DNA from 3 places in the Paenibacillus sp. M2 genome. Region 1 is predicted to be linked to each of the others. Evidence: riboswitches for the same ligand, from Rfam matches in the RefSeq annotation. Region 1 holds a riboswitch; each other region holds the start of a gene.
The links. A riboswitch is a leader RNA that binds a small molecule or an ion and turns the genes downstream of it on or off. The one in region 1 is predicted to bind cyclic di-AMP.
Positions count from the first base shown of each region.

Region 2: it holds a riboswitch for cyclic di-AMP, as region 1 does, so the genes downstream of both, ACETMN_RS00150 (3D domain-containing protein) here and ACETMN_RS10930 (C40 family peptidase) in region 1, are expected to answer to the same signal.
Region 3: it holds a riboswitch for cyclic di-AMP, as region 1 does, so the genes downstream of both, ACETMN_RS07310 (hypothetical protein) here and ACETMN_RS10930 (C40 family peptidase) in region 1, are expected to answer to the same signal.

Region 1 is NZ_CP169648.1:2,336,130-2,340,674, forward strand. Features, by position in the region: gene ACETMN_RS10910 (hypothetical protein) at 1-12, shown strand, start outside; gene ACETMN_RS10915 (hypothetical protein) at 132-350, shown strand; gene ACETMN_RS10920 (carboxymuconolactone decarboxylase family protein) at 494-823, shown strand; gene ACETMN_RS10925 (hypothetical protein) at 876-1,574, opposite strand; gene ACETMN_RS10930 (C40 family peptidase) at 1,698-2,162, opposite strand; cyclic di-AMP (ydaO/yuaA leader) riboswitch at 2,168-2,299, opposite strand; gene pelA (pectate lyase) at 2,719-3,681, shown strand; tRNA gene ACETMN_RS10940 (tRNA-Leu) at 3,855-3,938, shown strand; gene ACETMN_RS10945 (carbohydrate-binding protein) at 4,083-4,545, opposite strand, start outside.
Region 2 is NZ_CP169648.1:31,507-36,051, forward strand. Features, by position in the region: gene ACETMN_RS00140 (HD domain-containing protein) at 1-15, shown strand, start outside; gene ACETMN_RS00145 (TatD family hydrolase) at 348-1,118, shown strand; cyclic di-AMP (ydaO/yuaA leader) riboswitch at 1,360-1,613, shown strand; gene ACETMN_RS00150 (3D domain-containing protein) at 1,887-3,071, shown strand; gene rnmV (ribonuclease M5) at 3,227-3,772, shown strand; gene rsmA (16S rRNA (adenine(1518)-N(6)/adenine(1519)-N(6))-dimethyltransferase RsmA) at 3,777-4,545, shown strand, end outside.
Region 3 is NZ_CP169648.1:1,627,471-1,632,015, forward strand. Features, by position in the region: gene ACETMN_RS07295 (urease accessory protein UreF) at 1-55, opposite strand, end outside; tRNA gene ACETMN_RS07300 (tRNA-Leu) at 500-582, shown strand; gene ACETMN_RS07305 (glutathione peroxidase) at 731-1,210, opposite strand; cyclic di-AMP (ydaO/yuaA leader) riboswitch at 1,582-1,757, shown strand; gene ACETMN_RS07310 (hypothetical protein) at 1,876-2,271, shown strand; gene ACETMN_RS07315 (HAD family hydrolase) at 2,399-3,082, shown strand; gene ACETMN_RS07320 (Nramp family divalent metal transporter) at 3,225-4,520, opposite strand.

The DNA.
Region 1 (4,545 bases):
GCACAGCGGTAACTTTCAGTCGGGACATAATTTCGAATGACATGACAGTCTAATACAGTCACGTGAGACCTAAATGACATTTCATTTAGGTCTCTTTTTGTAAATAAATTTGGAAAATAGGAGCCATGCGAATGATTAGTGATACAGAATTGGACGCCCTGCGTCTGTCAGGTGAGAAAGTTAGAGTAGTACGGGACGAGCTGGAATCGAACGATGTAACCGGGATTGTTGTTGCCTGGGATGGCGAGCAGGTACTTATCCGACGTCAGAATCGACGTGTAGTTAAGCTGGATCGCAGTTACAAATATCAGCTGTTCAGCGAGCCGCGCCAGAGTCCACTTAGTGAGTAATAGCTTATGATTATGGCAGAGCCATGAGCGTTTAAATGTTTGGAATTACCATGATATCTTGGCATAATTGGCTCACTCGGGAGAGAAGATAGGTACAGTGAGGAAGATCTGTAACTATAAGCCGAGAGGGTGTGCTACAAGCCATGACATTGATGAATGATAAAGTTCATGCCTACAAGGATCAGATTGGAGCATTAAGCGATGTACTGCCAGGTGTGGTGAAGTCGTATCATGAGTTTACCGGAGAATGTTTCCAACCTGGCGTGATTGATGCCAAGACAAAACAGCTAATTGCGCTTGGGATTGGATTATTCGCCAACAATGAGGTATGTACCTTCTACCATGTAGAAGAAGCCCGTGCCAAGGGAGCAACAGATCAGGAGATTATGGAGACCGTTGCGGTGGCCGGAGCTGTTGGAGGAGGACATGCCCTCTCTCAGGGTGCGATGCGAGTGCAGAAGGCGCTGAATTAATGAAAAAACATGGTCATACTCTGTTTAGTACAGGAGTAATGACCATGTTTTTTTAAAGTTCATCTTTACTTGTTTTACTGTTCAGTTTTTTATTGTATTTGTCCACGTCCGCAAATTTTTCCATTATGGAATAGCGTGCCTTATATTTAATCGATGATGATTTAGTCCAATATTCAATCGTTGATCGGTCACTGGTCCAATTATATATAAAACTGTTATTGTAGCTTTCAAGCTCTGGTTTACCATACTTATTCGTAAGTTCTTCCAAAATTTCATCAGAATCCTTATTAGTCAAAGTGCCGAAATCGTAACTTGCTTCAATCATTAAAAAGTCATCTAATGGATATGCATCTGCTGCATTTTCCATTTCTTCAAGGCGCTGGTCCATTATTTTGTATATCTCTTCTTTCCTTGTTTCTGTGGTGTTGGGGTTATTTAATTCCTCTGATAATTCACTTCCTTCTTCCATCATTTCCAGAATGCCATCATTGTCTAATAAATCAGTGAAAACGTATTTAGCATCTGCTTTCTTACCCAAGACTACAAGATTGGAATACTCGATACTTTTCTCATGGTCATTATGTACGTCCTCTTCATAGCCCAAGTTACCGTTCTTTTCTTCGGCTGAAATGACTTTGTCGATCTTGGTACCCCATGAAACATCTCTAAAATCTTTTTCGTTCTCGCTACTGCATCCTAAACTACCTATCACTAAGATAGCAAAACTTAAAACAAACATTAACTTTTTCAATTGTTCTCCTCATCTCCTTTTATTTCCTAAAACATTTTACATTGTTTAAGAAAGCAGTTAAAGACAAAAAATGGTTAAAAAAAAAGGCATCCGGTTAATAACCGATGCCTTTTTGTATGTGAATTACATTTTACCTAACATTTTATCATACATAAACTGTCCAGTTACCCGACGTGCTGTTACGTAACGATCATTGAAGTATGGATTCGATAACTTCGTGATGCTTACACCTTTACTGCTGGAGGCATGAGCGAATTGTCCGCCGCCGATATATACACCTGTATGTGAAATGCCTTTGCCTGTTGTATTAAAGAACACCAGATCACCTGTCCGAACATTGCTCTTGGATACTGGCGTACCTGCTTTGGCTTGCTGCTGAGAAGTACGTGGCAATTCAATGCTGTATTTGTTGAAAAGATATCTCATAAAACCAGAACAGTCGAAGCCGGCTACAGTCGTGCCACCCCATTTGTAAGGTATACCTGTCATGTTGTTCACTACGGAGTTGATACTGCTTGCCTCTGTGCTTGTTGCCCCGGATGTAAATAATACAGCTGCTCCAAAAATGGAGATAATCAGTTTTTTCAAAATCAATGTTCTCCCTTCGATGCCTACGGAGTTAGCTAAGGGTTCGGTAGAAGGTTCCCTATATTTCCTATGTATAAGAATAATTCACCCAAATTGGTTCCCCCGTTTTCAAACATGAAACTCGGCAATGAATAATTAAGTTTTTGTAACTATTTGAAACTATATTGCATAAATGCGTAATTGTCAAACCCATTTAAAACCCTTCGTAATACCTCAATGTTAGCGGAATTAAGGTTTTTATATGAAAGAAGGGATCAAGTTTGGGAATCATTCATGACAAAAACGTCATTAATGATTCGTTTAAGACGAATTTGGATAAATAAATAGGTTTGTCATGAGTTAAAAGAACTATCCCGTTATGTAGAATTAGAGAGATTATATTCATTAAGTTGCATATATTGACAAAAATCGATTTTTTGCATATTATCTGATTATCCAATCCACATATTGGATTAAAATTGATTTTATTATGCTATAAATACAAATAAAGGAGGTTTGAGGGCGTATATCATAGGTAAAGTAGAAGTGGAAGATTTATAAAAATGAACATAGGAGAGTGTTACATTTGAAAGCGAAGAAAATAATTACTTTTGTCCTGGCATGTACGATGGTGTTCTCAGCAGTTGGAACGGCAGTTCTTCCTGTAGGGACGGTATCTGCTGCGGATGCATCGGGTACTACAGCGAGTGTTTCTGATATTTTGAAGAACCAGCTGCCGGATGGAGGTTGGAGAAAAGATTATAAACAGACAAGTGGAGAGTGGGCGAAGTCCACGATAGACAACAAGGCTACATACTCAGAAATTAGAAGATTGGCGAAGGAATTTAAAAAGACAAATGATCCGCGATACTCCACAGCTGCAATCAAAGGGATTAACTTTTTGATCAACATGCAGTATTCAAACGGCGGATGGCCACAAGTTTACCAAAGCTCCGGATATCACAAGCATATCACTTACAATGATGATGCCATGATTAACGTAATGATCATGCTGGATGAAGTAGCAGCACGCAAAGGTGATTTCTCGTTTATAGACAGCACACTTGCTAACCGTAGTAAAAATTCAGTTGCCAAAGGTGTGGAGGCGATTTTGAATACACAGGTCGTTTCAGGTGGTAAGCTGACAGCTTGGGGACAACAACATGATTCCAGTTCCCTTAAACCAGCGAGCGCAAGAATCTACGAAGTGCCATCGCTGACAGCTGGAGAGAGTGTAACGATTGTTAAATTTCTGAAAACCAGACCTGCTAACGCTAAAATTACCGCATCCATTAAAGGAGCGGAGGCTTGGTTTAACAAGGTGAAAATTACGGGGTACAAATATGAAAGAGCTAATGGAGATAGTAAAATTATCGCTGATTCCAAAGCAGCACCAATTTGGGCACGCTTCTATGAGATAGGAACAGATAAACCAATCTTTATTGGTCGTGACGGGGTAGTTAAATACAAATTAAGTGATATTGATAAAGAAAGAAGAGGCGGGTATGCATGGTATGGCAACTGGCCTTCCAAGCTGTAATTTGTAGTATGCTTCCGTTTTAATGAACCAAACTCTTAGTAGTTAAAGGTAAAGCCTGAATCGACATGGACGTCTGGTTCGGGCTTTATTGTTATTATTTTCAGTGTTGACATGATAGATTCCACATGATATATTACTTCTTGTCGCCGATATTGATCACGGAGATACAATATGCGGTCGTGGCGGAATTGGCAGACGCGCACGGTTCAGGTCCGTGTGGGCTAACCCCCGTGGAGGTTCGAGTCCTCTCGACCGCATCTAATAAAAAGACTCCTTAAGCGTTAGCTTAAGGAGTCTTTTTTTGCTTTTTTTGATATAACACTAACACTAGATTTAGTATCCAACAGGTTAGTGCTTAGCTGCACGTACAGCAAATGTCTTCCATTAGCCATACGGAACGTTTATTGTGCTGCGGTAACATTAACGCTGTCAATATTCGGTCCTTCCGATCCAGTGGTAACCACTTTCAATGTATTGGTCCCCGTGTTCATGGGGACCTGTATTGTTTTTTCAACCCAAGTGGACCAGCTTCCCGTAGCCGGAAAAGGCTCGTTGCTGATGACTTTGGTTCCATTAACAAAAATGTCGAGGTTACGGGTTCCGCTTTCCAGCGCATAACGAAACTTTACGTTTTTGGTACCTGTAATTGTGTTATTAATGCCGTTCCATTGAATGGCTGAACCAGTCATCGCATTGAAGTTAACATACCCGGAGCCAGTGTAACCAGGGTAGATCGTTTCAATGGTAGCATCCGTAAGAGTTGTTCCGGTCTCGGCTTCATAAGTAGTGCCACTACCTGTATTTCCGCCGTTATTCCCGCCAGTAATGTTGGCAACAAACGTTGTTACGCTCTGAGCCGGGAGC
Region 2 (4,545 bases), 2.3 Mb from region 1:
CCCTATTTCTTGTAATCGTGTGGGTATAATCCGATGAAGAATTTCGATATCAAAACACTTTCTAAAAGAGCTATTTTTCATGATACAGTAATCTGCTTTAATGGGGCGTATATGTAGATCGACATAATTTTGTAAATGCAAGCAGGGAGAATAAGCACAAATAGCAATATATAGATCAGAATATCCGTATATCTTCTATATATTGTAGTTGTGAAGAAACAAACGTAATGATGTAATACACAGATACCCAAAATGTTTTATGTATGAGTCATTGAATTATTGAATTTTACAAATGTGATTTTGAAAAAGAAGATAGTCGTTATTTCGACATGAAGGGAGATACAGACATGATGCTGTTCGACACACATACACATCTGGATGCACCACAATTCGACGAGGACCGCGAGGACATGATTCAGCGTGCTGTGGATGCAGGAGTTGGTCGCATGATCAACATTGGTTTTAACCGGGAGACAATTCCAACCACAATGAAACTCGCTGAAACATATGACTTTATATATGCAGCTGTAGGGTGGCATCCCGTAGATGCGATCACAATGCAGGACGGCGATTTGGAGTGGATTGCATCTTTATGCAAACATGAAAAAGTGGTTGCGATCGGTGAGATTGGATTGGATTATCATTGGGAGACATCACCAAAAGAAATACAGCATCGCGTATTACGACAACAAATTGCTTTGGCGCGTGAAGTAAACATGCCGATTGTCATCCATAATCGGGATGCACATGAGGATATCATAAGAATTTTGCGTGAAGAGAAAGCGGGTGAAGTTGGTGGTGTGATGCACTCGTTCTCGGGCAGCTGGGAAACAGCCAAAAGTTGTCTCGATATGGGCTTCCATCTCTCCTTCGGAGGACCGATCACATTCAAAAATGCAAAGCAGCCCAAAGAGGTGCTGGAGAAGGTTCCTATGGACCGGTTTTTCATTGAAACAGATGCTCCATATTTGACACCTCACCCTTATCGTGGAAAGCGAAATGAGACAGCGCATGTACGTCTGGTTGCAGAGGCAGCTGCGGAAATTAAAGGCATTTCGGTGGAGGAAATTGCTGCAATAACAACCAAAAATGCCATGGAACGATTTGGAATTCGTTAAAAAAACGAGCAAATGAGGCGAAAAAGGCAGGTAAGAGGAGGTAATTTGCTCTTTGATCCAAATAAATCAAGAATATTACAATATTTTAACCAAATATTCAGAAAAACGTACTTGATCAACGCTTTACAACATGCATCAAAACAGGATATCATCTTTTCAGTGAATTGTTGTGCGGAAAATTGGACAGATGTTCGGGGGATGAACAAAGGGACACTTTCCGATGAAACAACATTACTTTCATGAATCAGTCTCGCTGAGTCTCCGTTAACGGAGAGCGGGGGAACCAATAGGGCTTAAACATCGGTGTATTTGGCCGATGCGCAACGTTCGCTGACCCAAAAGCAGCGAAGGGATCTGCGAAGCCGTATTTGATTTCTTCTTTGGGTCTCGGGGTGAATTCAAGGGCGTCCGCCATGAGCGGGTGACCCAAGATAGGGCGGCTCTCTTTCGCCCGAACCCGACAGCTAACCTCGCAAGCGGAAAAAGAGAGGCAACCTCGTGCATGAATTTCCGATATTCAAAATCATTCGGAAGCCACGAAAGAGTTCCTCTTACACTCTTTCTTTGGCTTTTTTGTTTTTGAATAAAAGAAATATTGTCATCATACGGTAGGTATTCAGGAGGATGACATCATGTTGCGAAGATTGATTCATGGTGCAGAACCGGATTATGTTGGTCCAATCTGTGTTCTGTAGAAAATTTGGTATAGTCACGTCAAAGACATCATGCATTACTTTAGACGGCGAGGCTATGAAGGAGGACGGAGAAGTGGGCACATTCCAACCAGAAGAGACCCATGAGTCACGATCATCCAGTAAGTCTTTCGCGTTGCGGTGGAAGCATGAGAACATGCGTCAAATGGCATTGATCGCGATTTTCTCAATTGCGCTTACAATCATGATCTTGTTAGTCGTTTACGGTCAGGCCGGGAAACAAATTTCACTGGTTATTGATGGCAAAGCTCAGGTGGTAGAGACTCGTACAGGAATGCTTCAGGAAATGCTGGAGGAGCAGTCGATCACAGTCAGCCCTCACGATAAGGTATCCATGTCCATGAACGGGGCAATTACAGATGGAGACCGAATTGTTATTGAGCGGGCCGTTCCAGTTAACATTACGGCAGACGGAGACACCAAGACTCTGTATACAACGGATTCATCGGTAGAAGATGCAATTCAAAAATCAGGTATTCAAGTTGAAAGTAATGATAAAGTGTATCCGGCGCTTGGAACTGCGATCAAAGCGGAGATGAAGATCCGTGTAGTGCGCGTAACAAAGCGTACAGTCGAAGTAGAGCAACCGATCGCTTACAAAGTCATTAAAACGGCTGACCCTAGCTTGTACAAAGGGGATAACCGTGTCGTTGTGAACGGCAAAGAAGGCAAACTTGTGCAGCATATCGAAAAGGTATTTCAGGATGGAGAATTGGTCTCCAAAAAAATGGTCCGCAAATCTGTCGCGAATAATCGTGTAGATAAAGTGATCGCTGTCGGCACCAAAGCAAAACCGGTCGTGAAAGAACCTGAGATTCAGACCGTATCGGCTCAAACTTCAACAACCAAAAAGGCTACAACAACGAACTCGAAGAAAACATCTGCCTCGGGCAGCAAAGTGATTACCGTATCCGGGACTTCTTTTAAATACTCCAAAGTACTTAAAAATGTATCCATGACTGCCTACTCTTCTGAAGAGCCTGGCATTGGAACTAAAACAGCTTCCGGTACTCGTGTAACGGAAGGGCGCACCATTGCGGTTGATCCCAAAGTCATTCCAATTGGCTGGTGGGTATATATCGAAGGTCTGGGATTCCGTCGTGCGGAAGACACAGGCGGTGCGATTAAAGGGAACAAAATTGATGTGTATTATGACAGTGTGAAGCATGCCCTGAATTTTGGACGCAAGAAAGGCAAGACGGTCTACGTGATCGGTCCGGTGAAGCCGGAAGCGAACTAAAATCGTTTTACTTTGAAATGGGAATGCTATAAAATAGTTGCATGAATGATTCATGCGGAATATGCGGCGGAGGAGTCTGAATTCAGTCTCCCCCGCCGTTTGGCAGAGAAGAGGATATTCCTCTTCTTTTTGCGTTAGAAAGGAAGAAATGGAACATGATAAAAGAAGTCATTGTGGTGGAAGGCCGTGATGATACGGTAGCCATCCGTCGGGCCGTGGAAGCCGATACAATAGAAACAGGTGGATCAGCCATCAACCAACGCATTCTGAAGCGGATTGCGCTTGCTCAGGAGAGACGGGGAGTCATTGTACTGACAGATCCGGATCATGCCGGCGAACGCATTCGTAAAATTATTGCGAATAAGGTGCCTGGATGCAAGCATGCTTTCATTCCGGAAGCCGATGCAACGCGCAAAGGGGACATTGGGGTGGAGAATGCCTCACCAGAGGCGATCCGTCATGCTCTGGCGCGCGTACATACATCATACGAAGGTGCTCCGAGTCTGATCGATTGGGAGGACCTGATCGCGGCAGGACTTATCGTGCATCCGCAGGCTGCTGCACGTCGCATGGAGATGGGCAATCTGCTGGGCATCGGTTATTGTAACGGTAAGCAGTTCCACAAACGTCTCAGTGTATTTCAGATTACACGGGAAGAGTTCTCTACAGCATTAGCGCAAATTGAACGTGAAGGATTGTGAGCATATGAAGGACATGGAAGATACGATAGAAATTGCAACGCCCAAGCGAACGAAAGAGATTATTCAAAAACATGGATTCTCATTTAAGAAAAGTCTGGGTCAGAACTTTCTGATCGATCAAAATATACTGAACAAAATCGTTAATGCAGCCGACCTGGACGAGTCCAAGGGCGCACTAGAGATCGGGCCGGGTATTGGAGCCCTTACGGAGCGACTGGCTCGGGTAGCCGGTCCTGTCACAGCCGTAGAGATTGATCAGCGCTTGATCCCAATCCTGGGAGAAGTGATGCAGCCTTATTCGAATGTACGTGTTCATCATGGGGATGTGTTGAAGCTTGATCTGGCTGAGTTGTTTAATACGGATTTTGCATCCGTGGACAAAGTCAGTGTCGTGGCTAACCTGCCTTATTATGTAACGACTCCAATCATGATGAAACTGTTGGAAGAGAAGCTGCCGGTAGACAGTATTGTTGTCATGATCCAAAAAGAAGTGGCTGAACGGATGGCTGCTGCACCAGGATCAAAAGATTACGGCAGTCTAAGCATAGCAGTTCAGTATTACAGTATGCCGGAGCTTGTGTGTATTGTGCCGCCCACGGTCTTCATTCCGCAACCTAATGTGGAATCGGCTGTCATTAAGCTGAAAGTGCGCGAGCAACCGCCAGTGGAGATTCCGGATGAAGCACACTACTTCGAAGTGGTACAGGCTTCTTTTGCCCAGCGGAGAAAAACAATCTCAAACAACTTGAAAGCACGTTTCTTCACAAAGGATA
Region 3 (4,545 bases), 710 kb from region 1:
GAATAGAGGAATCAAGCAGGTTGACATAATCGAGCAGCTTATTCCCACGGTTCACAATCATTCGCCTCCTGTGTTCGTTAAATGTCACTTATAGTGACATTTATAATCCTTTTTGTTTGCTTTATGTTTATAAATCCGAATTATATGATAGTTATTTTCCCATAAATGTCCGCTTTTTGTCAATGGTATCCGTGAAATTTAATGGATTAAATCTGTAATTTAATATTTGTGTTATTTTATATAACTTATTGTGTTATTTATGTGGTGGAGTGCAGGGAGAACTATATAGAAGGAAGGACTATATATAAATGAATCAACAAGATCGGCTCTTACCGAAAAAGAGGAGATCAAATCTAATAATATGCAGTTCATGGGTAAAGATGACGAGATTATGCGATTTTTGATGAAAATGCCTAGCTGAAAAAGTAGTATTTAAAAATACTTTACTTTTAGTTCTGAACCCGGTATAATCAATTCTGTTGCCGATTATTTACGACATGCGGTCGTGGTGGAATGGCAGACACGCTATCTTGAGGGGGTAGTGGGCGTATGCCCGTGGAGGTTCGAGTCCTCTCGACCGCATCATATGAACGATGAAGAAGAAGCTTTCCGTTATTGGAGAGCTTCTTTTTTTGTCTTTTTCGAACAGTATGACATCTGGGTTGAGGAAAAAAGCCATCCATTACCGAGGCAATGGTGCTCTACCTTACGGCTACGGGTGGCCTGTGTATTATTTTTGAAGTAAGTTCTTGATATCTTCTTCAATCTTGTCCGGTGTTGTTTTGGGAGCATAACGTTTCAGTACCTGTCCGTTCTGATCCACAAGGAATTTGGTGAAGTTCCATTTGATTGCTTTGGAGCCGAGCAGGCCAGGAGCTTCTGTGCTAAGGTGTTGGAAAAGAGGGTGAGCGCTTGAGCCGTTCACATCAATTTTCTCAAACATTGGGAAGCTTACGCCATAATTCATCTGACAGAACTCGGCAATATCGTCGGAAGATCCTTTTTCCTGTGCAAACTGGTTGCTTGGGAAACCAAGAACTTCAAATGGAGCATCTTGAAACTTGTCTTGCAGTTCTTGCAGACCTTTGAATTGAGGAGTAAGGCCGCATGAGCTTGCCGTATTCACAATCAGGAGCACTTTGTCACGGTAGTCGGACATTTCAACTTCTTGACCGCGAAGGGTATTCACTTTGTAATCGTAGACTGTCATCTAAATCGCCTCCATTTATTTACTCTTATATCTTCTATTATATTGGCTACAATTAAATATTGCAAAACTAATGTGGTGTTAAAAGCATCAAAACAGGCAAGTTGTGCAGAATACGTGAATGAATTGCGAAGTGATTTTCGTCAGAGTGAGAATTAGATAGCCTTGAAGAGGTGGATAGAGTATAACCTTATTGTAAGCGTTATTATAAACGAGTATTGGCAAAAATCTGCCGATTTGGTGATCTGTAAGGACTTTACACCGTCATGGCGGGGGTGTATGATTCATAACGTAATTTCAATTTAAACTAAATTGTACTTGAAAAACGAAACAAACGATAATATCGTTCGATCTTACCTTAAGATATACGAACGATGTTTTAATCGCTGAGTTTCCATTCATTGATGAATGGGAAACGGGGGAACCAACGGAATGCGCTGTCCAGGACAGTGGGCATTCATGGGGTGAATTTTCCGGTGACAGCCGGAAATAGGGCGACTCTCGCGCCCGAATCCGTCAGCTAACCTCGTAAGCGTTAAAGGGAGAGGCAACAAGCCGTACGCTGGTTCATGGTGTTTTCGCCATGGGTTATTTAAGAAGCGTTCGGGAGGCCTTGGTCCCCCACGCTTCTTTTTTGTTGTCTTTTCACGCCAAGGGAGGAACGAATGATGGATACTGAGATGATTTTAGTGACTGCTCCAAATGAAGCAGGACGCAAATTTATTAAATTGCTGATGTACAAAAAAATGCCGTTTGCCGTTCTAACCAACAGTGCAGGGGAAGAGCGCAGACTCCGTAGAATCGGAGTAGAACATGTCATTCGCATGAATACAGCTGCAGCTCAAAAATGGTTTTTGCCGCAGGGCAGCGTAGGTAACGTGTTTATTTTCGAGAACAGCCTGAATCTGACCTGTCGTTATTTACAGATCTGTCGTTCATGGACTTCGAAATCCCTGTGCGTGATTACGGAGCAGAGTCATCCTAAGGGCATCTATCGGGGCATGGGCGCAGACCGGATTGTATATTCGCTCAATGGGGAAGTTGGCTTTCTCCTCAATGGTTAATGCCATAGCTTGTGATTGCTCAGGTGTAAGGTGCCTGTTATAATTGAATGTATCGATAAACGGAAGTTTGAGGAGACTCATGCGTGATGGTGAGTCTTCTTTTTTATGCTTACAAGGAGGAATTGGTGTGCCGGATGTAGGTGGATTGAAATGGTTGTTTTTTGATGTTGGAGATACGCTGGTGGATGAATGGGAGCCGGTTGATGATATTATCGGACAGTTCGTCCGCGAAGCCTGTGCATTGGGGTATCCGGTGAAGATTGAGGCGGTACGCGAACTGTTCGCGAACTGTTACCAGAAATATGAGCAATGGCCTATGAGAGTGGCGATTCGCACATTCGTTGAAGACGAGGGACACCAAAAACAGATTCAGGACAAGCTGAAATTCCAAAAAGATCTTGAACGTCCTTTTCCTTCAGCGGATTCCGTTCTTCAGCAGTTGTCACGGTATTATCGCATTGGCATTATTGCCAATCAGAGTCCTGGAACGGAAGAGAGACTGGAGAGCTACGGCTTGCGGAAGTATGTTGATGTTCTGGCCTGCTCGGCTGAAGAAGGAGTGTCCAAGCCAGACCCTGAGTTATACGCTGTGGCCTTGAAGCAGGCTGGTTGTGAACCGGAGGAAGCCGTCATGATCGGTGATCGGATCGATAACGACATTATACCTGCTCGGAAGCTGGGCATGCGTACGATTCGAATTATGCAGGGTTACGGAAGATTCCAGCCAGAACTATCGGATGACAAACGTGCGGATTGGACTGTGGATTCATTGGATCAACTCCTGCCCTTACTGATGCCAAATCAGGATTAGATTCAGATGGTTATTTATTGGAGTATGAGTTTTATTATAAAAGGAAACATGTTGCTGTATTGCAACAATAAAGGCTGATCAACTTGGGTATAGAATACCGGAGTTGATCAGCCTTTTTAGGATTTAGTTCATAAGAACGAGATTAGAATAACCGAATCGTCTGAATGATCAGATATACATTCAGCACAACGATAATCGCGGCAATGACCCATGAGATGATTTTGAGCCACAATTTGTTGGCAAATGCACCCATACTTTTTTTATCACTTGTGAACAACACCAGGGGAATCACAGCAAAGGGCAGTTGAAGCGACAGCACGACCTGGCTCAAAATGAGCAGTTCTTCTGTGCCATGTTCTCCTGCAATGGCTGTCACAATTACCGCCGGGATGATGGCGATCAGACGTGTGACCAGTCTGCGCAGCCAAGCCGGAATTCGAATGTTCAGGAAACCTTCCATAACGATCTGCCCAGCGAGTGTACCTGTAAGGGTAGAGTTCTGACCTGATGCTAGCAGCGCCACACCGAACAGAGTACTTGCAACCGTAGTACCCAATAGAGGTGTCAGCAGATGATAGGCATCTGCGATCTCGGCAACCTGCGTCATACCAGCACTGTGGAATACAGCAGCAGATACAATCAGGATGGCCGCATTGATGAACAGGGCCAGTGTCAACGCGATTGTAGAATCCATGGTCGAGTACCGAATAGCTTCTTTTTTGCCCTGTGGGGTCTGTTCGATCTGACGGGTCTGCACAATGGAAGAATGCAGATACAGATTATGCGGCATCACAGTTGCTCCAATAATACCAATAGCGATATAGAGCATGGCCGGGTTTTGCAAAATCTCAACATTTGGTACAAAACCATGGAGAACACCGCCCATATCGGGTTTCGCCAGGAAGAGGTCAATCCCGAAGCAGAGGGCAATGGTCGCCATTAGCACAATGACGAGTGTTTCCAAAGCGCGGAAACCTTTGTTTTGCAGTACAAGAATCAGGAGTACATCAACTGCGGTGATAATAACGCCATATAACATGGGGATGTTAAATAACAGCTTTAATGCGATAGCAGAACCTATGACCTCAGCCAGATCGGTAGCTGCAATGGCGAGTTCACACAGAATCCATAACATCACGACAACAGGCATGCTGAATCGTTCACGACAGGCTTGAGCCAGATCCCGTCCAGTGACGATACCGAGTTTGCCAGCCAGCGACTGAAGGACAACGGCCATCAGGTTCGATAACAGGATAACGGATAACAAGGTGTACCCGAACTGCGAGCCGCCTGCGATATCTGTTGCCCAGTTCCCGGGGTCCATGTAACCTACGGCAACGAGGTATCCTGGGCCTACAAAGGCGAGGAATTTCTTCCACCATGACGCATTCTGCGGAACTTTCATGGAACTATGTGCTTCTCCAAGGGAAGGGGCCATGCCCGCAGTAGACAATGATTCTCTT